Regions from separate parts of the Alkaliphilus crotonatoxidans genome, predicted to be linked through region 2. Evidence: riboswitches for the same ligand, from Rfam matches in the RefSeq annotation. Region 2 holds a riboswitch; the other holds the start of a gene.
The links. A riboswitch is a leader RNA that binds a small molecule or an ion and turns the genes downstream of it on or off. The one in region 2 is predicted to bind lysine.

Region 1 (11,289 bases), on a different contig from region 2:
CAAACAAACAAAATATGTATATTATCAATTAAATCAAAAAACCTTAAAGGAATATCCCTTCATTACAGAAGTCATCAAGACAGCAATAGTCAACCTGGAAATTTGTCAGAAGGATCATAAGCGGTTGATGCGCTATTTGGACAGCAAGCTGAATTGTGATGACCTGAGGGATGGAAAAAAATTTTAATGACGTTTTAAAGGAGGTCATTTATGAAACCTAAAGTGGCTTTTATTTGTGTTCATAATTCCTGCAGATCTCAAATGGCTGAAGCACTGGGCAAGCTCTTTGCTTCGGAGGTTTTTGAGTCCTATTCTGCTGGAACAGAGCTGAGAAATCAAATTAATCAAGATGCTGTAAAAACCATTAAAGAACGATATGGTATTGATATGAACAAAGGCCAATTTTCAAAGCTGCTCACTGATCTGCCGGAGGTGGATATTGTTATAAAGATGGGCTGTAATGTGGCCTGTCCCTTTTTGCCATCGAAACATGAAGAGGATTGGGGATTAGAGGACCCCTCTGGTAAGGGGCCCGAGGCATTTACTTATACAGCTAGAACCATTGAGGCAAAAGTGAAGGATTTAGCCAGAAGGATTACAGCAGGGGAGCTGAAACTAAAAAATTAAAGGAGATGTTTATTATGAAAAAAATGTTAATTTATGAGCCAGCCATGTGCTGCCCAACAGGACTCTGTGGAGTAGGGGTTGATCCGGAGCTTCTTAGAATTTCGACAGCTCTAAACACGCTAAAGAAAAAGGGAATCATAATAGAACGATACAATTTATCTAATTCCCCCCAGGAATTCGTCAACAATGAAGAAATAAGCCGCCTGATGGAGGCAGGGGGAGTTGAGATTTTACCTGCCATTGTTGTGGATGGGGAGGTTAAAATTACAAAACGATACCCAACCAATGAGGAAATCATTACATTACTGGATTTATCGCCCGAGGCATTAGTAGAGGAGCAAAAGCTTGATAATAGAGTTAAGATTAAGCCTAAGACAAATGAAGGTTGTGGCTGTAAAGGCGGCTGCTGCTAATGTATAACTTGTTTGACCCTAAAAAAATTCAACTTACAAAATATCTTTTTTTTACAGGGAAGGGGGGCGTAGGCAAGACCTCCACTGCCTGTGCCACGGCCATGACCCTGGCCGATGAAGGGAAAAGGGTGATGTTGATTAGCACTGATCCGGCTTCAAATTTACAGGATGTCTTTGGCATGGAGCTGTCAAATAGAGGAACTTCTATTCCTGAGGTGCCTAATTTGGTGGTAGCTAATCTGGACCCAATTCAAGCAGCGGAAGAATATAAAGAGAGTGTAATTGCACCCTATCGTGGAAAACTTCCCGATTCGGTAATTGCCAATATGGCAGAGCAGCTTTCGGGCTCTTGTACGGTGGAAATTGCTGCCTTCAATGAATTTTCCAATTTTATTGCTGATGAAACCATTCGAAATAACTATGATCATATTATTTTTGATACTGCTCCTACGGGTCACACCCTGCGGATGCTTCAGCTTCCTTCTGCATGGAGTAATTTCATTAGTGAAAATACCCACGGTGCCTCGTGCCTGGGGCAACTTTCAGGATTGGAGGATAAAAAGGAAATTTACCAAAAAGCTGTAAAAACCCTTTCTAATTCTGAGGAAACCACCGTGATTCTCGTTTCCAGGCCGGAAGCAACGCCATTGAAGGAAGCCCAAAGGGCTTCTCAAGAGCTAATTGAAATTGGTGTGTGCAATCAAATTTTGATTATCAATGGACTGTTAATGGAGTGGGACGACCAGGTCTCAAAGAGATTATTTGAGAAGCAGCAACTAGCTTTAAAAGAGATACCTGCTGGCTTGAAGCATATGGTGATATATGGAATTCCCCTTAGGGGCTATAATATAACCGGGCTTGACAGGGTAAGGGCTTTTCTGACCCAGGATCAAATGCCCTTGGATCATGTAGAATTGTCTGTTCAGAAGCTGCCAAAACTTCAAAATATAGTAGAGGATCTTTATCGATCCCACAAAAGAGTAATCTTTACCATGGGGAAGGGGGGCGTTGGAAAGACCACCATTGCTGCTGCCATTGCCCTGGGGTTGGCTAAGAAGGGATTAAAGGTTCATTTGACTACAACTGACCCGGCAGGCCATCTGAACTTCATCATTAATTCTTCTTCAACCATTACATTGAGCCATATCGATGAGGCAGTAGAATTAAGGAAATATCGTGATGAGGTTCTGGCTAAGGCCAGGGAAACCATGTCGGAGGAAGCCCTTGCCTATGTGGAAGAGGATCTTCGCTCACCCTGTACACAGGAAATTGCCGTCTTTAGAGCCTTTGCAGAAATTGTAGAGGCTGCCGATGATCAGGTGGTCGTCATTGATACTGCCCCAACGGGGCATACACTACTGCTTTTGGATTCAACCCAAAGCTATCATCGGGAAATCCAGCGTTCCCAAGGAGACATACCGCTTTCTGTTAAGAAGCTTCTTCCCAGAATCAGTAATCGGGATGAGACCGAGGTGATTATTGTTACGCTGCCAGAAACCACTCCGGTATTTGAAGCCATGAGACTGGAGGATGACTTAAAACGGGCAGGTATCTATAGCAAATGGTGGATAATTAATGGTTCCTTATATGGAGCAGGAAGTACCAATACCGTATTAAGGGCCAGGGCTAATAATGAAATACCATGGATTAATTGGGTGGCCCACCGAACCAATGGCAGCTTTGGCCTTGTGGGCTGGACTCCTGAAGAAGTTAAAGGAGAGCAGTTATATCGACTGTTGGAGCCTTAAGCTATACCTCCGCCTGGCGGAGGTTTGTTTTTGCAATAATTTCTGTTTGACAAAGGACATTGATTTTGTTATTGTATTATATGTATTACAATTTCATAAAAAATCCTCATCTCCAGGGGAGGTGAGGTAGAGGCGCGGTGTTTAAGAGTAGATATACAAGAGGTTGGAAGCCAATGAGGTATATTGAAAGGAACCATCGCCGAAGTGACAGGTACCAAAGCCTGCTGCTGGGTCTGCATCGAAGAGGTGCAGAACTGTCATCAAAATTTTCCACCCAGGATTTTGATGTTGTGCTATCTCAACTAAGGGAAATGGAGGTGTAGGGGTTTTTATTTTTATTGCTAAAATAAAAATCTGACAACACTGTTAGATTTTTTTGTTTTTTGGAAAGATAATTAACTTAGAAAAAGAAGCAACAATTAAAGGGTGAATTGACAACATAAGGAGGATAACGCAATGGAACATGCTTATGGTTGGCTGGCATTGCTGCCGCCAATTATCGCAGTCGTATTGGCTTTACTGACAAAGGAAGTATTGGGTTCATTATTGGTGGGGATTTTTTCAGGGTACTTCATTTATGTAAATTTTGCCCCTCCGGAGGTTTTGGCGAATCTAGCCTCTTCGAATCCCATTATCGGGCCTTTGGTTGAAATGGTCCAGTCTATTATCAATAATGCCGGTGATCCATGGAATATGGCAATTTTATTATTTTTAGCCCTATTGGGGGGCATGGTGGCAGTTGTAACGGCTGCCGGGGGATCTGGAGCCTATGGCGAGTGGGCGGCCAAAAAGGTGAAATCTAGAGGTGGTGCCCAATTGGCCGTGTTTTTACTGGGCTGCATTATCTTTATAGATGATTATTTCAATAGCTTAACTGTGGGAACAGTTATGAGACCCTTAACAGATCGCTATAAAATTTCCAGGGCCAAGCTGGCTTATATATTAGATTCAACAGCGGCCCCTGTGACGATATTGGTACCTATTTCAAGCTGGGTTGCTTACATTATTTCTGTAATGGAGCCGACCCTGAGACAATCGGGTTTCCAGTTGAATGGATTAAGCGGTTTTATGGCCACAGTGCCCTTTAACATATATGCCTGGTTATCTTTATTAATGGTGGTTGTTATTTCCATTACCAGGCTGGAATTTGGCCCGATGGCCCAATTCGAGCAAAGGGCGATGGATCATGGTGAATTACAGGCCGACAGAGATGCCACTGCCCCTGGTGATGACTTTAGCAGTTTAAAAGTCTCGAAAAAGGGAACACCCCTTGATCTGATTATTCCAATTGTTGGGTTGATTCTCTTTACCATTTTGGCTATGCTTTATACAGGAGGCTATTTTGGCGGCGACATAAGCCTGTGGCAAGCCTTTGCTGACACCGATTCGGCCACCTCTTTAGTCTACGGAGGCATAGGAGCATTGATTTTATGTATGGTTTTATTTGTTCCCAGAAAATTAATGACCTATGGAGAATTCATGAATGCCTTTATTCAAGGGGCAAAATCAATGATTCCAGCCTTTTGTATTTTAATTTTAGCCTGGACCTTTGGCTCTGTTTTAAGGGATGATGGCCTGCAAACAGGAACCTTTGTTGCCAGTTTGATTGGCAGTAGGGTGCCGGTTAAGCTACTACCAGCTATTATGTTTATCGTTTCAGGGTTGATTGCCTTTTCTACAGGCACCTCCTGGGGTACCTTTGCCATCATGCTGCCCATTGCTATTCCCATCAGCGGTGGTGTCAATCCTGAAATGATCGGGGTAATGATGGCATCTGTGTTGGCTGGGGCAGTTTTTGGAGACCACTGTTCGCCCATTTCGGATACAACAATTTTGTCATCTACCGGAGCTGCATGCCATCACATTGATCATGTTTCAACCCAGATACCCTATGCTTTAACAGTTGCAGCAGTATCCTTTATAGGTTTTATCATTGCCGGCTTTACTAACAATCCCTTAATTAGCTTGGTTGCGTCTGTAGGTTTGTTGGCAATTACGTTGTTTACCATATCAAAATTTCGATCTAGGGTTACGATTGATTCATAATAAGCTCGACAAAGCCCCATCCAACGGATGGGGCTTTATTGAGCTTTATGTGACTAATACGATTTTACTTCTGTCCAAATACGGTCATATTCTCTGATTGAACCTGCTAAATCCTTAAAGACCTCTGAATTAACTAAATCCTCTTCTTCCGGGTAGGCTGTAGGATCATTAACCAGGTCAGGGTCCAACAGCTTTCTTGCTTCTTGATGGGGAGTAGAATAACCGATGTAATCAGAATTTCTATAGGCTATTTCTGTTTCACACATAAAGTTGATAAAAAGCTCAGCTTCCTTTTTATTATTACTTGTTTTGGGAATGACCATGGCGTCAAACCACAGGTTACTGCCTTCTTCAGGAACAACATACTTCAAATTTTCATTTTCTCTCATCATGTAGATCGCATCACCAGACCAAACCACTGCCAGGGCAGCCTCTTCGTTGATCATTTTATCCTTTACTTCATCGCCAACATAAGCAAGTACCAAGGGTTTTTGTTCAATTAATGCATTCTTGGCAGCCTCCAGCTCATCTACATTTTTTGTATTTAAGGAATAACCCAGCATTTTTAAAGTAATCCCGATGGAGTCTCTTTGGCTGTCAAGCATTAGTATTTGTTTACTGTATTTTTCATCCCAAAGCACTCTCCAACTATCAACGGGCTCTGTTACCATATCTTCATTATATAAAATTCCTACCGTACCCCACATATAGGGAACAGAATATTCATTGTTGATATCGTAATCCAGGTTTTTAAATCGATCATCAATGTATTTGTAATTGGGAACTTTATTAAAGTCAATCTTATGAAGCAATTCTTCATCGATCATCTTCTTAATCATATAGTCTGAAGGAAAGGCAACGTCATAATCACTGCCACCGGCCATAATTTTTACGTACATGTCTTCATTGGTGGCAAAGGTATCATAAATCACTCGAATACCATATTGCTTTTCAAATTCATCAATCACCGATTCGTCTATATAGTCGCCCCAGTTGTACACCTTTAGTGTAACCCGATCGTCCTTACCACAGGCCAGCAGGCTTAGGCTAGAGGCCAATATCAATACAATAAGTAGAAAGCATTTGAATCTTTTCTTCATTTATACATCCTCCTTTATTTTATCCTTTGACATTCTTGTGTTGACAAGTATCAATAGAAGCAGCACGCTGACAAACATCAGGGTGGAAAGGGCATTTATTTTGGGATTAATCCCCCTTCTGGCCATGGAATAGATGGTTATGGACAGATTCGATACCCCTGAACCGGTGGTAAAGAAGCTGATGACAAAATCATCTAATGAGAGGGTAAAGGCCAGCAAAAAACCGGTAATGATGCCCGGCATAATTTCGGGGATAATCACTTTTCTTAAGGCATAGCCGGGGCTTGCCCCTAAATCCAGGGCGGCTTCATAGAGATGCTTATTTAGCTGCTTTAGCTTTGGAAGCACCGATAAAATGACATAAGGAATGTTAAAGGTGATATGGGCTAAAAGCAGAGAAAAAAAGCCTAACTGTATTTGAGCAAATATAAATAAAAGCATAAGGGCAATTCCAGTTACAATATCAGGATTTAGTACGGGTAAATAGGTTAAATTCATTACAATTGCCTTGGGTAGTCGTTTCATATTGTGAATACCAATGGCTGCAGCAGTTCCGATGGCAGTGGCAATAATTGAAGATAATATGGCAATGGCCAGGGTATAATATAAGGCCGACATAATTTGCCTGTCCTGGAAAAGCTCTACATACCATTTAAGGGTGAAACCGTCCCAGCTGCCCCTCGACCTAGAATTGTTAAAGGAGAAGATAATCAATACGACAATAGGGGCGTAGAGGAAAAGGAAGATAAGGGATGTATAAAACTTTTTCAAAAACCGAATCACCATAGGCCACCTCCTTCATTTTCCTTTTCATACTTGGACATGATTCCCATACTAATTAAAATAAGTACAATCATCACTGTAGATATGGCAGAACCAAAATTCCAGTCATTTACAAACAAAAACTGCTGCTCAATTAAATTACCGATTAAAGTAAATTGTCCGCCTCCCAATAGCCTTGAAATGACAAAGGTTGTTACCGCAGGCATAAAGACCATGGTTATTCCCGATAAGACCCCCGGCAGGCTTAGGGGAAAAATAATTTTCTTAAAGATTGTAAAACTATTAGCACCTAAATCCTCGGCAGCCTCCAGCAGGCTTTTGTCAATCTTGGTTAAAACCGAATGAATTGGCAGCACCATGAAGGGGAGAAAGTTATAAACCATTCCCAATATAACGGCCTGTTCATTATACATCAGATTTAAAGTAGGCAGCTTTAATAGATTTAACAGGGTATTAATTAAACCTCTGTTTTCTAGTAAAGTTAGCCAGGCATAGGTACGTAGCAGAAAATTCATCCACATTGGAATAACAAACAATAAAACTAATAGATTTCTTCTTTTCAAGTCACGGCTGGCTAAAATCATAGCCATTGGGTAGCCCAGTAAAAGGCAAATAATGGTACTGATCAAAGCTAAACGAATTGACCGCCATAGCACCATCAGGTAGACAGGCTCAAAAAAACGTTTAAAATTCTCTAAAGAAAATTGAATTCCAGTTTCGCCTGAAACGGTAAAGCTGAAGTAAAGTATCAGCAAAAGTGGAAAAACAATAAAGATACTCATCCATATAATGTAAGGAAAGGAAATCCACCGCCGATTCATGAGGCCTTCACCTTCCTCATAATATGAATATCATTGGGTAGTATTTTCAAGCCAACCTTGGTATTGACTGGCTCCATCAAAGTACTATGGATAACCCAGTCTATTCCGTCAGCTGCCACCACCATTTCATAATGAACTCCTTTAAAAGTGACTGAGCGAACTTCTCCCACCAGCATACCGGCCTCAGCGCTGACCAATTGAATGTCCTCAGGACGAATAACAATATCGACAGGGGTATTGTCGCCAAAGCCCTTGTCAACACAGTCAAAGGCTTTTCCTGCAAATTCTGCCCGATAGTCTGTAATCATTTTTCCGCTGATGATATTGCTGTCACCGATAAAATCGGCTACAAAGGCATTTTTAGGTTCATTATAAATATCCTCGGGGGTGCCAATTTGCTGAATGGTTCCGTTACGCATTACCACCACCGTATCAGACATAGTTAAGGCTTCTTCTTGATCATGGGTTACGTAAATAAATGTAATACCCAGCTTTTGCTGTATATTTTTCAGTTCAATCTGCATATCCTTCCGCAGCTTAAGGTCTAAGGCTCCCAAGGGTTCGTCCAATAATAGCACCTCGGGCTCGTTGACAAGGGCCCTGGCAATGGCAATTCTTTGCTGCTGGCCACCACTAAGGGAGTCTATGGATCTATTTTCAAACCCTGTCAAATTCACTAGGGACAACATTTCTTTAACCTTTTTTTGAATTGTCTGCTTATCCATCTTTTTTATATTTAAGCCAAAGGCGATATTTTCAGCCACATTCATATGAGGAAACAGGGCATACTTCTGAAATACTGTGTTTACCCTGCGGCGATAGGGCGGCAGATCATTAATATTGCTGCCTTCAAATAAAATGCGCCCTTCAGAGGGATACTCAAACCCGCCGATAATACGTAATGTGGTGGTTTTACCACATCCACTGGGGCCCAAGAGGGTGAGAAATTCATTTTTTCGAATATAAAGATTAATATTTTTGAGTGCTTCGTTACCGTCGTATCGCTTTGAAATGTCGATCAATTCAATAATTGATTCAGCCATTTTTGCATCCCCCCATCATCATTTATTTCAAATTTCATATCTTTTGAACCTCAAAAAAGACATTTTAAAAAGCCCTACTAAAAGATTCCAAATACAATCATAACAACGATTATTCAAAATGAAAAAGTGAGCTTTAGTTTTCAATGAGTAAACTTTATGTTTAGTTTTATTAAACAAGCAATATATTAGTAATATCATATTACAGAACCAAAGTCAATAATGAAGCCTTAATTTTTCAAAGGTAAAGTAAAAAAAATATATTTTTTGTAGTTTTATTGGTTATTGGCGAAATAAATGTAGAATATATGTTGAAATAAAATCATGAAAAGTTGATTAGGGTGTGTCTGAATAATCCGAAGGGTGCAGATTTTACTGAATTTTTGTTCCAAGCAAGGCGCTTTTTTGAAGACATACCAGGAGTACGTCAAGGAAAAGCAACGCTGCGTGGGACAAAAAAGCGGTTGAAAGATGCCCTTGAGTGGGTTTTCAGGCACGCCCTAATACAATGCTTAGATAAAAAGATAATGAAAGCATTAGAATTAAATTCAACTTGTAAATATAGGAAATTATCAGTATACTTTTACTAAAGAATGTACTGATAAGTATCAAATCTAAACAAGATATAGGAGGAGGATATAATTGAAAAGAATCAGCTCAGCGGCTTTCATCACTCGTACTGGTATTTTACTGGGGTTAGCTTTAATTTTTCAAATTGGTTTTCGGGCCTTTGCCCAACCCTTAGTGGGGCCCTTGGTGAATTTCGTATTGCTTTTTAGTGCCATTACTGTTGGTACAACTTCAGGTATTATAATCGGAATTGTTACCCCTCTCATCGCTTTTTTTGCCGGTATTACGCCCCTCATGCCTGTTGTGCCCTTTATTATGCTAGGAAATGCTTCTTTGGTCATTAGCTTTAATTATGTAAGAAAGAGGCTTTCATGGTATCCTGAATATATTGGGGTGGTGGTGGCTGCCCTTGTTAAATTTGCAGTGCTGGCTTTCTCGGTGAGATACCTGGTGATTTTGTTTGTTCCCAGGGTTCCTCCGGCATTAATTGCAGCCCTTTCATTGCCTCAACTGTATACAGCATTGATTGGGGGAATTCTAGCAATTGTTCTGTCTAAAATGGTCTATCGTGCTTTAAGGCATGACGGTGTTAACTCATAATGAAAAGAATGAAAAAAGATGTCAATACCTGCTGACATCTTTTTGTTTTCCTACCCTTGGATAAAAACTGTTTTAAATGTTATAATATGATATTGTTAAAAGGGAGGCGATTTTTAAATGAGTTTCACCTCGGGAAAAGGCTGTGAGCAGCTAATACCATTAAATGAGAGAAAATCCTTGAAGGATATAGAAAAAAGTTTAATTACAACCTATCGAAGGGATATATGGGCAAAATTTATTAAGGCGATTAAAGAATATAACCTGATAGAGCCAGGGGATAAAATCGCTGTGGCAATTTCAGGTGGTAAGGATAGTATGCTGATGGCGAAGCTTTTTCAAGAGTTAAAGTGCCATGGGGAGGATAATTTTGAACTGGCCTTTATCGGCATGGACCCGGGCTATCATGAAAGCATCAGAAGGCTGCTGCTTGAAAATTGCCAATATTTAGAGATACCTATTGAGCTTTTTGACTCAGGAATTTTTCAGATTGTCGATGACATGGCTAGGGACTACCCTTGCTTTTTATGTGCTAAAATGAGAAGAGGGGCCCTTTATCAAAAGGCAAAGGAGCTGGGCTGTAATAAATTGGCCCTTGGGCATCACTTTAATGACGTAATCGAAACTACTTTATTAAATCTGTTTTACACAGGTACCTTTAAGACAATGCTACCCAAGCTGAAGTCCAGTAACTTTAAAAATATGGAGCTTATTCGACCGCTGTACCATATTGAGGAGGCTTCAATTGAAGACTTTACTCAACAAAGTGGTATTTGGCCCCTAAATTGCGCCTGTATGGTGGCTGCAAAAAAAATTGGCAGCAAACGACATGAAATCAAGTCTTTAATAACGGAGTTAAAGCAAAATTTCCCCAATATAGACAAGTTGATCTTCCGGGCAGCGCAAAATGTCAATATGGACTGTATTTTAGGCTGGCAAAAGGATGGAGTACATCATTCCTACCTGGATTCCTATAAAAAATAGACCTGTAAGGGGTCTATTTTACTTGAAATACTGATTGTCACCATTCCATATGTTTTGGGCCTTCCATAACTGGTAATAATTATATATAGAATTTTTTAGTCTTTAATCGCTACTTTATAAAAATGAACTATAATAATTTTGAAATTCTCTCTAATTCACTATGCATTTCTTCAATATGGTGTTTAATTTGTTTTTTAGAATCATTACAGGAGTTATCCTGCTGAAGGGCCAGTATTGCAGCAATAAATGCCAGGAAATCACCAAATAACGTAAAAAATGCAGCGATTACTGCCAGCTTAGCAAGATCGATTCCGGAATCATCACAGGATTTACTGAAGGCGTCTATTAAGAACCTCATACATTCACTCCTATCCACCGGCAGATTAGTTCTTTAAAAAAAGCACTAATTGACTACTTTTTATACAGTATATTCATCACAATGGGGGAGTGAAACTGAAATTATAATAATAAGTTTAACTTTTAGCTGCTAAAGGGAAAATCAAATCATAATAAAAAGCCTAAATTACAGTAAGTAACTTAAGCTTTCCGTCTGGTGCGAG
Region 2 (11,289 bases):
GGATAGATATGATGATACCCTTCATACAGGCTGGGCCGTATTAAGTCTGCCATAGAGGCATCGGTCACCACAAAGGTTTTATAGGCTGTCTTCTTTACATACTCAACCCTGCCTATCAGTACCCCGGCATTTCCAATAATAAAGCGGCCCAGTTCCATAATGATTTCCATATTGAATTTCTTCAATACCGGAATTACCCTTTCCTGATAGACAGTCAGGGGAAATTCACTGCCGTCCCGCATATAGTCTATGCCCCAGCCACCGCCGATATTAATAAAGCTCAAGCTGTGATCCTTTAGGCCCTCAACAAATTCATAAACCTTGGTGTAGGCATCCTCATAGGGGCTGACCTGCAGAAGCTGTGATCCAATGTGCAGATGTAATCCGCTGATGGTAATATAGGGATGATGAAGGTATTGGGCAATCATTTCACCTGCAGCAGCTAAATCCATGCCAAATTTATTTTTCTTTAAGCCCGTAGAAATATAGGGATGGGTAATTGGATCAACGTCAGGATTAACCCTCAAGGCTACGGTGACAGGCTGCTTCATCTCTGTTACCACCTCTGCCAGGCGGGCCAGCTCCTCCCTGGAGTCCACATTAATGGCTCGGGGGCCATAAAGAACCAGCTCCCGCAATAGCTCCTTCGTTTTTCCATTGCCGTTTACAATTACCTCGCCAGGGTCAAAGGCAATTCTTTTGCAGGCTTCAAATTCTCCCTTTGAAACGATATCAATACCAACCCCTGCTTCCTTTAATTTCTTCAATAAATAGAGATTATTATTGGCCTTGGCAGCAAAGGAAATATGATATTTCATTCCATCAAATACCGATTGCACCTTTTTAATATTGGCTTCAACTTGATTCCAGGAATATAGATAAAAGGGTGTGGGTCTATTCTTTACGATTTCTGATAAAGGGATTCCCTCTATGGCCAGCTGATTGTTTTCATAGCTTATCATTGGTATCCTTCCATTCTGTTAAAATTTCAGTAAATGCCTCCAAAAACTCATCCATATGATCTTTTTCTATAATTATTGACGGTAATAATCTTAAAATGTTCCTATTTGTCATATTGACCAGAATCCTTCTTTCCATAAATTGTTCCTTAACTAACCCGACATTCTGCAAAATTACAACCCCCAGCATCAGGCCCTTTCCCCGTATTTCGCCAAGCATTTCGGGAAAGGCCTGCTGAAGCTGTCGAAGTCCCTTCACCAAATAGGCTTCCTTTTCCTGTACCGATGCCAGCAGGCCCTCCTCCAACAGCTCCAGGGTTCTTCTCCCCAGGCTGGCAGCAATAGGATTAGGTGCAAAGGTTGTTCCATGGTCACCAGGTTTAAAATAGTGACTCATTTTATCCTTAACTAAAATTCCCCCCAGGGGCAATCCGCCTCCTACCCCCTTGGCAAATAGAAGCATATCGGGAATCACCGAGGTATGCTGATAGGCGAATAGCTTTCCGGTTCTGCCCATTCCCGTCTGTATTTCGTCAAGACAAAGCAGTACATTGTGCTTATTACAGAGTACAGCCGCCTGTTCAATAAAGTCCTCTGAAACGACATTGATTCCCCCTGACCCTGAAATGGGCTCAAATAGCAGGGCGGCAGGTTTTTGGGCCAACATGATCTCGTCCAGTTTGCCTAAATCCTGCCCAGAAAGCTCATAAACCGGCATTTCAACTGTGGGGAAGTCCTGCTGTACACTGGCCATCCGGGTTAGCTTCAAGGCCCCCAAGGTTCTTCCATGGAAGCTGTCCTTAAAGACAATGATTCCTCGCCTATTATGATCCTGGCCATATTTATGGATATATTTCAGGGCCGCCTCGGTGCTTTCCGCACCTGAATTAGTAAAAAATATTTTTCCTTTAAAAGTGCTATTAATCAATTTTTCAGCCAGCAACAGGGCAGGCTGGTTATAAAAATAATTGGAAATATGAGAAAATCGGCTGGCCTGACACGCTATTTCCTTAAGCAGCGCTTCATGGCAGTGCCCCAAGACATTAACGGCTAATCCTGAAAATAAATCTAAATACCGCTGGCCCGCTACATCGGTTATATACATTCCCTTTGCTTCTTCTACCACAATGGGGAGTCTATCATAGGTGGGCAGCAAGCAGGCTTGATCTAAAGCCATCCATTTTTCTGTCATCATACCCTCACCGCCAAACCAAAGGAATTACCGATTAAATCTATTGCCTTCGTTTCATCCTCACTGTCTATGGCAAAGGTAATTTTGATTTCAGAGGTTGTTACCATTTTTACCTCCACCTTGTTTGCAGCCAATATTTCAAACACCTTTGCCGCTACCCCTGAATGGGTTCGCATGCCTAGGCCTACCACAGATATTTTTGCAATATTGTCATTGATCTCCCACAAAATATCCGGCTCCTCTTCCTTCCATTGGTTAAGCACCGCTTCTGCTACCTTCAACTCAGTTTTGGGAATGGTAAAGCTCACATACATCTTTCCATCCTCTGTAATCATTTGGGAGATCATATCTACGTTGACCTCCTCCTCTGCCATTTGGCCAAAGAGCCGATATAGGCAGGTGGTAGAAGCTGGTAAATGCAATACTGTAACCTGTATATCATCAAGACTTGATGCCATTCCCGTAATAACAGTTTCCTCCATTGGCTCTGTACCTCCGTATTCGATCATTGTACCTTTTTCCTGTGAGAAGGTTGAGGCTACGTATAAGGGAAGTCGATACTTATTGGCCAGCTCCACTGCCCGATAATGCATGACCCCCGCTCCCAGACTGGCCATTTCCATCATTTCCTCATAGCTGATACGTTCAAGCTTTCTGGCATTTTTCAGCTTTCTGGGGTCCATCGTATAGATTCCCTCAACATCAGTATAAATTTCACAGCGGCCCTCCAGCTTTGCTGCCAGGGCCACTGCTGAGGTATCACTGCCGCCCCTGCCCAGGGTGGTATATTCATTATTCTCTGTAACACCTTGAAACCCGGCTACAACAACAATTTTATTATTTTTTAGGGCCTCAAGCACCCTCGATACATCAATATCCTTAATCCGGGCTTTTTGATGCAGGGCAGTGGTCTGAATATTAAGCTGGTAACCGGTATAGGAAACCGCCGAATAGCCCTTAGCAATTAAGGCCATCGATAATAGCGAGATGGAAACCTGTTCCCCGGTGGTCAAAAGCATATCCATCTCCCGGGGGGCAGGTTCACTGGAAATTTCCCTGGCCAGGGCTATTAGTTCATCGGTGGTTTTTCCCATGGCCGATACAATTACGACTACATGATAGCCTTCATTTCTTTTTTGTATAATTCTGTCGGCAACCTTTTTTATTTTGTCTATGGAGCCAACAGAAGACCCCCCATATTTTTGTACAACAATTTTCATCGTCCTTCGCTCTCCTATGCTTCCTGAATATTGCGAAGAACCTGAACAATTTCTGTCTTGGATTTAGTTTTATCATCAATGGTTTTGATGACCCTGGCAGGTGTACCGGCCACCACCACATTGGGGGGCACATCTTCAATGACTACGGCACCGGCGGCCACCACTGATCCCTTTCCTATTTTAACACCCTCCAAGATAACAGCATTGGCTCCCACCACCACATCATCCTCAACAATAACGGGGGTGGCAGAGGGGGGCTCAATGACACCTGCCACCACCGTTCCGGCTCCTATGTGACAATTTTTTCCTATAATTCCCCTTCCTCCGATGACTGCATTCATGTCAATCATGGTACCCTCACCTATAACAGCCCCTATATTAATGACTGCCCCCATCATAATAACTGCATTGTTCCCTATTTCTACCTGCTCACGAATAAGGGCCCCGGGCTCAATTCTTGCTTGAATATTTTTCATATCTAACAAGGGTATGGCAGAATTTCTCCGGTCATTTTCAATGACATAATCCTCAATTAGCCCCTGGTTTAATTCTAAAAATGAGGATAGATCCTTCCATTCCCCAAAAACCGTTCCCGATTCAGCTCCTACAAAGGGCTTCAGGTCATATTGCTTCCAGTCTATTTTACTTAGTTCGCCCTTAATATAGGCCTTGACTGGTGTCTTCTTTACACTTTTACCAATATACTCAATAATGTAATTTGCATCCATCAATATGTTCCTCCCATATTTTCTTATGTTATATTTGATATACTATAAACCTAATACATCCTTCATATGATAACGTCCTTTATCCTGCTTGATGATGAACTTTGCAGCCACCAAAGCCCCTTGGGCAAAAACAGACCGATCATGGGCCTCATGGACTATTTTGATGGTCTCCAGGTCATTGATGAAATGAGCTTCATGTAAACCAACTATATTGCCTCCCCGTATGGCATGTATTCCAATTTCCCCCTTTTCCCTGGGGCATTGGCCCTCACGGCCATACTGATGCCTGGCAGGGGCCCCCAGGCCCTTTTCAATAGACTCCACAATAGTGACAGCACTGCCAGAGGGGGCATCCATTTTCCGGTTATGATGGACCTCTACCACTTCAATATCAACCATATCCTTTAACCGGCTTGCCACCTGCTCCACCAGTGAAAACATAATGTTCATCCCCATTGACATGTTGGTGGCCTGGATAATGGCAATTTCCCCAGCAGCCGCCTCAATCTTTTCATTTTGCTCTGCTGTAAAGCCAGTGGTGCCCATCACCAGGGGTATTCTTTGACTCAAGCAATAATCTAATACCTGATCCATAGCATCGGGATGGGAAAAATCGATCACCACATCGGGCTGAACTTTAATATTTGACAGGGGATGCTCCTGATCGACTCCCCCAATCCATGTCCAGTATGGGTCCTTTTCAGCGGCAGTCTTGATCATCTGCCCCATTCTTCCTCCAATCCCCCAAATTAATAGCTTCATCTTATCCTTCCCTTCATATGATTTCGAAATGCTTCATTTCATCCAATAATTTAAGTTTGTTTGCTTCTTCCATGGCAGTAAGGGGAAGTCTAAGCTCGTTTTCGATCAATCCCATGGCTCCCAGGGCAGCCTTTACGGGGATTGGGTTTACTTCTGAAAACAGTAAATCAATCAAATGCTTATACTTCACCTGCAGCCCAATGGCCTCCTGGATATTGCCTGATTCAAAGGCCTGGCACATGGCCTGCATTTCCTTTGGAATCACGTTGGCCGCTACAGAAATTACTCCATGACCGCCACAGGCATAGATCGGAACAACCTGATCATCATTACCCGAATAGATTTTGAAATCGGAAGGTACAATGCGTTTAATTTCCAATACTTGCGATATATTTCCGCTGGCTTCCTTGACACCAATGATATTCTCTACCTTTGACAGGGCCAATACTGTATCAGGAGTTAAGTTTACACCGGTTCGTGAAGGGACATTATATAAGATAATAGGAAGCTTCGTTGATTTTGCAATTTCTGTGAAGTGAGCAATCAATCCCCGTTGGGTTCCTTTATTATAATAGGGGGTTACCACCAATATGCCGTCGGCCCCCAGGGCCTCTGCCTGCCTAGTATATTCAATGGATTTTTGTGTATTATTGGTACCGGTTCCCACGATTACAGGAATTTTTCCCCCTGCCTGCTTAACAGCTATTTTAATCAGCATATTCCTTTCTTCATCGGTCTGAGTTGCGGCTTCCCCTGTGGTTCCCAGCACAATCAAGGCCTGGGTTTGATTATTAAGATGAAAATCAATGAGTTTAATAAAGGCCTCCTGATCAACCTTTCCCCCCTTAAAGGGAGTTACGATTGCTACTGCTGAACCATTAAACATTTCAATCCCGCTCCTTTCTACTGTTTTTGATTTTCTAAGACTTCTAAAATTTGAACTGCATTGGTGGCCGCTCCTTTTCTAAGGTTATCTGCCACTACCCATAAAGAGACGGCCCTTTCATTGTATAAATCCCTTCTGATTCTGCCCACATAGGTAGCATCGGTATTGGCCACTTCAAGAGGGGTCGGATAATGATTATTCCTTGGATCATCCATTACCACTATCCCCGGCGAAAGTTTTAATATTTCTGTGATTTCATTGATTTCAGGTTTTTCTTTAAATTCCACATAGATCGATTCACTATGACCAAATAATACTGGGATTCTAACGGTTGTGGCATTGATTTCAATATTGTTGTCCTCAAGAATTTTCTGTGTTTCATATACCATTTTCAGTTCTTCCTTGGTAAATCCGTTATCATTGAAAACATCTATATGAGGAATACAGTTGGCAGCAATTCGCTTTGGATAAACTCGATTGGGATATGCCGCATCCTTAACTTGATTTTCTAGCTCATCTATGGCTTTTTGCCCACTACCCGAAACCGCCTGGTAGGTGGAAACAATGATTTTTTTGATTCCATACCTTCTATGGAGTGGGGCCAGGGCCACCACCATTTGAATGGTAGAACAATTTGGATTGGCAATAATTCCCTTGTATCCCTTTAACGCGTGGGAATTCACCTCAGGCACCACTAAAGGAATCCCCTCTGTCATTCGCCATTGTGAGGAATTGTCAATTACAGTATTACCAGCCTTTGCTGCAATCGGGGCAAATTTTTCAGAGATGCTTCCACCGGCGGAAAATAGTAAATAATCAAAGTTTTCTGCCATGGCCGCTTCGGTTAACATCTCAACGGCAATTTGCTGATTCTGGTAGGGAATCAGGGTACCGACGGATTTTTGCGATGCAAATAACCGGAGTTTATCAATAGAAACTCCTCGCTCCTCTAATATTTCAATCATCTTACGGCCTACTGCTCCTGTGGCACCTACAACCCCAACTGTTAGTCCCATAAAAAAACCTCCTTATGTTTAAGATTAAGTAAATAAAACATGCTTTTACATAGCTACAGATTTTTCCCTGTATTAATTTATATGTGGTTATTGCCCTATCTGTTCAAATAAAAATATATTTGTACAAATCTCTTAAGTCCTATCCTGCTGATCTAATAATATTTTATATTACAGGCAACAAAAAAAACTCCCAGAATCTCGGAGTTTGTTAATGTAACACTAAGCAGACAATAGAAGCCCCCTGGAAAAGGGTCTTTTTCTTCTTAAATTACGTTTTAACAAATAGCACTCCATAGATTTTCTCTATGACAGTTATCCAGTTCTTCACTGCGATAACCAACCGCTGAATTGAAGGAAACCCAGCAATTTCGGCACGTCAGCCTTTCTATGATAGTATTGAGTATCCTTGCCCTCTTAGCACCTATCATATAATCTTCTTCAGTGCGCCTCTATTTATTAATACCTTTTTAATTGTGTATTGTACGTAGTTTATCATAAGCCTTGGGGCCTGTCAACTTTTAAATGTAAAAATATTTATCGAATTCCAGGTTATAAAAAACAGCAAGCCCTTGGCTTGCTGTCAATATAAAGCGTTATTAATGAACCCAGCTATAGTAAACTAATAGTAAAAGTCATGGTCGCCGATGGTTTTCATGAATTTGCGATTTTGGACAATCCAAAAGTTTGTTGATTTACCAGGATTTAAAAAATATAGGGCGTCTCCCACCGGTCGGCTTCCGTTGAGGGCATCCCGGGCAGCATTAATACTGTCGCTATTGGGTGTGTTGTAAATGCTTCCATCAAGTACAGGAGAAAACTGAGTATAGCCCTGCTGCTTATCGAACACAACTCCCTTTATGCTATTGGGGAACAGGCTGCTTTTTACCCGATTCAGTATGACATTACCCACAGCCACCTTGCCCTCATAGGGTTCACCCTGGGCTTCAGCATGGATAATTCTGCTTAACCAGTATAGGTCCTCTTCCCGGTTCCCCCTTGAGGCGGTTTCTTGGCCAGATGGGCTAGAGCTGCCTTCTAGGGCCTTCATAGAAAGCACCTGCCCCTTTAAAAGGGTATCACTATTCATATTGTTGTAGGACTTTAGCTGAGCTACTGTTAATCCTGCCCTTTGGGCAATTAAATATAATGTATCGTTTTCCTGCACAACGTACTGGTTAGTTGTAATGGGAGCGTGACTGGGCCCTGCCGACCCTTCTACTGGTTCTTCATTAGACCCTTGTTCAGCCTGGGTATTTTTTTCCTCCTGAGCTGTTACTTCAGGCTCTTTTTCATCTTCCGCTTCATCCTCACTACCCTGGGGGTATGTATCATCTTCTGTCTCTTCAGCCCTCTCATCCAGCAACTCCTCCAGGAGCTCCTCCTGAAGCCCAAGGTCCTCCTGATTAAGTGTAAGAATCGGCGTTTCTTGCCCCCTTAAAAGACTAAGGGCGGTTACTCCTGAAGCTCCCAATAAAAGCACCAGGCCTAAAGCAATGTATTTTTTCTGATTTTCTCTCATACGCATCAACCCAACCTTTCTATGTTCATTAAAATTCTAACATAGTCAATGGGTGATGTTTAAGCTGTAACTTTTTCCAACCTATTTAAAGAGCTTGTCCATTAATTTTTTTATTTGATCCTTCCGGGCCTCTGTTTCCCTTATATCAACGGTAATAGCGTCTCCGTCGATCATGATGACATCCCCCTCCTGGGCTGAAGGTGGCAATAATTCCCGTTTTATTCTCTCAAGGCCACCTTCAACCTCAATCACAGCATATTTTTCCTCAAACCGATCAATAATCCCCTTTTTCACCATCATTCCCCCCATTCATTCTGTTCATAATAACCTTTCTCTAGACACCAAAGGTTACATGGGTACGATTTATATCTGAAAGTCGATGGCAGCCCGTCATAATCATGGTCTCCTTTAGCTGTTGACCCAATCTTCGGGTATAAACCGCCACACCCTCGGCTCCACCCCCATAGGCAGCAACGGCATAGGGCCTGCCAATTAATACAGCGTCAGCCCCCAGGGCAATGGCTTTAAATAGATCAACACCACTTCTAAAGCCGCCATCAATCAATATTTTCATCTTTCCGCCCACTGCTTCAGCAATTTTAGGCAGCACCTCTATGGTGGCGTAGGTATGATCAAGGACCCTGCCTCCATGGTTGGATACAACAATGCCATAGGCTCCGGCCTCAAGGGCTTTTTTAGCTCCCTCTACAGTCATAATTCCCTTTAAGATCACTGGGAGCTTTGTAGATGAAATGATTTCCTTTAATTCCGCTACTGATTTTGTGGAAACCGGCTTTCCCAGCATTCCCAACAAGATCAAGCCTGCAGCATCAACGTCCATTGCAATGGCCATGGCTCCCTTTTCCTCGGCCTTTTTAATCTTGGCCAAGATTTCATCCTTTCGCCAGGGCTTAATGGTGGGAATCCCAAAACCATTACTTTCACCCACAACCTGTAGGGGCAGGTCGTAGAACTCATCCTTTACGCCATCTCCTGTAAAGCCTATAACTCCGGCCTCCTTACAGCCCTCTATAATTGCCTTGGTATATTGAAAGTCATCAAGATGATCACTGTAATTCGCTCCTACCGCCCCAATGGGAGCTGCAAAAACTGGATATTGAAAGGTATGCCCAAATAGTTCCAGGGTGGTGTCAATTTCCCCCTCTTCCACCAGGGTATCAAGATTAATTTTTACCTCGTTCACCTTTTCACGATTCCGAATAAAGGATGAACCCGAATCCTTTCCCCCAACCCCAGGGGTTTCACCTCGACAGACAACACCATTACAGTCCTTGCATACACGACATTTGGTACCGATTATTTCCTTGGCCCGAACCAGTATATCATTGTATTCCATATCCATTCCTCCTGTATGTTAAATTACAATTCTATTGTAACAATTTTAGCCCTAACTTCAAAGGACATTTTGGAAAAACCCAATGGCAGCAACGTAAATTTAAAGTTTTTTCCCATTCTGTTCCACAACAGCGTAACAGTCTTTTCTAAGATGCTGAAGAAGGGGCAATTGACTTCTGATTTTTTCTACATAGCTCAGGTCAATCTCACCATAAACCACCGCTTCTCCCTCACCAGCCTGGGCAATAGCTTGCCCCCACGGGTCAATAATGGCCGAATGACCGTAGGCATGATAGTTAGCCTTTAGGTCACGGGCGGGGGACGCTGCAACAAAATAAACCTGGTTATCCAGAGCCCTTACCTGAAGCAAGCTGCTCCAATGGGCAGGGCCAGTGGTCATATTAAAGGCAGCCGGTACAATGATCACCTTAGCTCCCTTTAATGCCATCAATCTCATTAGCTCTGGAAAACGCATATCATAGCAGATTCCCAGCCCCATGGTGCAAAATTCTGTTTCAAAGACCGTAGCCTGGCTTCCTGCCCCCAGGGTATCAGATTCCTTAAATCGTATACCATTGGGAATATCAATGTCAAAAAGGTGCATTTTACGATGTTTTCCAATTAGGTCACCATGGGGGTTATATACATAGCTGGTATTAAAAATTTGGTTATCCTGTTTCTCTGGAATAGAGCCACCAATCAAATAAATTTTTAGCTCCCCAGCCAGCCTCGACAGAAAACTGGTTGTCAAGCCTCCGTATTCCTCTGCAAATAGGGGAAAATATTGATTTTCATAGGGACAGTTAAACATCTCGGGTAAGACCACCAGCTGGGCATCCCGTTCCTTTACAGCAGTACGAATAAGTGATTCCGCCTTTTTCAGATTCTGCTCCTTATGATCAGTAACCATCATCTGACATACCGCCACAGTAAATTTTTTCACGCTGCTCTAGCCTCCTTTTCATTCTTCCTTTTATCTTTTTCAGATAAATGTTATTATGATTAATTTTATTTTATCACAGACATTTGTCAAAGCCGTCAATTCAGTTTAAAATAGACATAGGCACTACATAAAGGAGGATTTCTATATGCGCACTATCTATTGGTTTATCAGTTTTTGGATTGATACGATTTTTGTATCCTTTTCTATTCCCAGGGCAAATCGCCTTGAAAAACAGAATCGATTAGAGGAGAGACGAGGATTTGCCCATAGGGCTGCAAGAAAATGGGCTGCCCGAGTTCTTCACCGTACCGGCAGCAATATTCAAATCACCGGCCTTGATCATATTCCCCAGGATCAGCCTGTCCTTTTTGTCAGCAATCATCAGGGCAACTTCGATATACCTATTTTATTGGCCCATTTACCCAAGCCACTGGGTTTTGTAGCTAAAGTAGAACTGAAAAAGCTCCCCCTGGTCAATCGCTGGATGGAGCTTTTGGATTGTGTATTTATTGACCGTAACGACATGCGACAATCCCTCAGAACCATTACCAAGGCCATAGATCTATTAAAGGGTGGTCATTCCATGGTGATTTTTCCCGAAGGAACTCGAAGCAAGGGCGATGAAATAGGGGCCTTTAAACCCGGCAGTTTAAAAATGGCCGCTAGAGCAGGGGTCTCAATAGTCCCCATCACCATTAAGGGCTCCTA

Region 1: linked by a shared signal. The riboswitch ahead of ACYQ1I_RS15220 (Na+/H+ antiporter NhaC family protein) and the one ahead of ACYQ1I_RS11840 (aspartate-semialdehyde dehydrogenase) in region 2 are both predicted to bind lysine.

The regions. Positions count from the first base shown of each region.
Region 1 is NZ_BAAHXS010000006.1:672,406-683,694, forward strand. It holds gene ACYQ1I_RS15200 (ArsR/SmtB family transcription factor) at 1-187, shown strand, start outside; gene ACYQ1I_RS15205 (arsenate reductase ArsC) at 211-627, shown strand; gene arsD (arsenite efflux transporter metallochaperone ArsD) at 642-1,040, shown strand; gene arsA (arsenical pump-driving ATPase) at 1,040-2,788, shown strand; lysine riboswitch at 2,908-3,092, shown strand; gene ACYQ1I_RS15220 (Na+/H+ antiporter NhaC family protein) at 3,245-4,834, shown strand; gene ACYQ1I_RS15225 (ABC transporter substrate-binding protein) at 4,888-5,934, opposite strand; gene ACYQ1I_RS15230 (ABC transporter permease) at 5,935-6,720, opposite strand; gene ACYQ1I_RS15235 (ABC transporter permease) at 6,714-7,538, opposite strand; gene potA (spermidine/putrescine ABC transporter ATP-binding protein) at 7,535-8,581, opposite strand; gene ACYQ1I_RS15245 (ECF transporter S component) at 9,221-9,748, shown strand; gene ACYQ1I_RS15250 (tRNA 2-thiocytidine biosynthesis TtcA family protein) at 9,866-10,729, shown strand; gene ACYQ1I_RS15255 (hypothetical protein) at 10,857-11,087, opposite strand; tRNA gene ACYQ1I_RS15260 (tRNA-Leu) at 11,281-11,289, opposite strand, start outside.
Region 2 is NZ_BAAHXS010000005.1:131,816-143,104, forward strand. It holds gene lysA (diaminopimelate decarboxylase) at 1-962, opposite strand, end outside; gene ACYQ1I_RS11815 (aspartate aminotransferase family protein) at 949-2,154, opposite strand; gene ACYQ1I_RS11820 (aspartate kinase) at 2,151-3,371, opposite strand; gene dapD (2,3,4,5-tetrahydropyridine-2,6-dicarboxylate N-acetyltransferase) at 3,386-4,099, opposite strand; gene dapB (4-hydroxy-tetrahydrodipicolinate reductase) at 4,142-4,861, opposite strand; gene dapA (4-hydroxy-tetrahydrodipicolinate synthase) at 4,875-5,747, opposite strand; gene ACYQ1I_RS11840 (aspartate-semialdehyde dehydrogenase) at 5,765-6,763, opposite strand; lysine riboswitch at 7,039-7,223, opposite strand; gene ACYQ1I_RS11845 (cell wall hydrolase) at 7,383-8,282, opposite strand; gene ACYQ1I_RS11850 (DUF3006 domain-containing protein) at 8,364-8,576, opposite strand; gene ACYQ1I_RS11855 (alpha-hydroxy-acid oxidizing protein) at 8,617-9,639, opposite strand; gene ACYQ1I_RS11860 (carbon-nitrogen hydrolase family protein) at 9,739-10,581, opposite strand; gene ACYQ1I_RS11865 (lysophospholipid acyltransferase family protein) at 10,727-11,289, shown strand, end outside.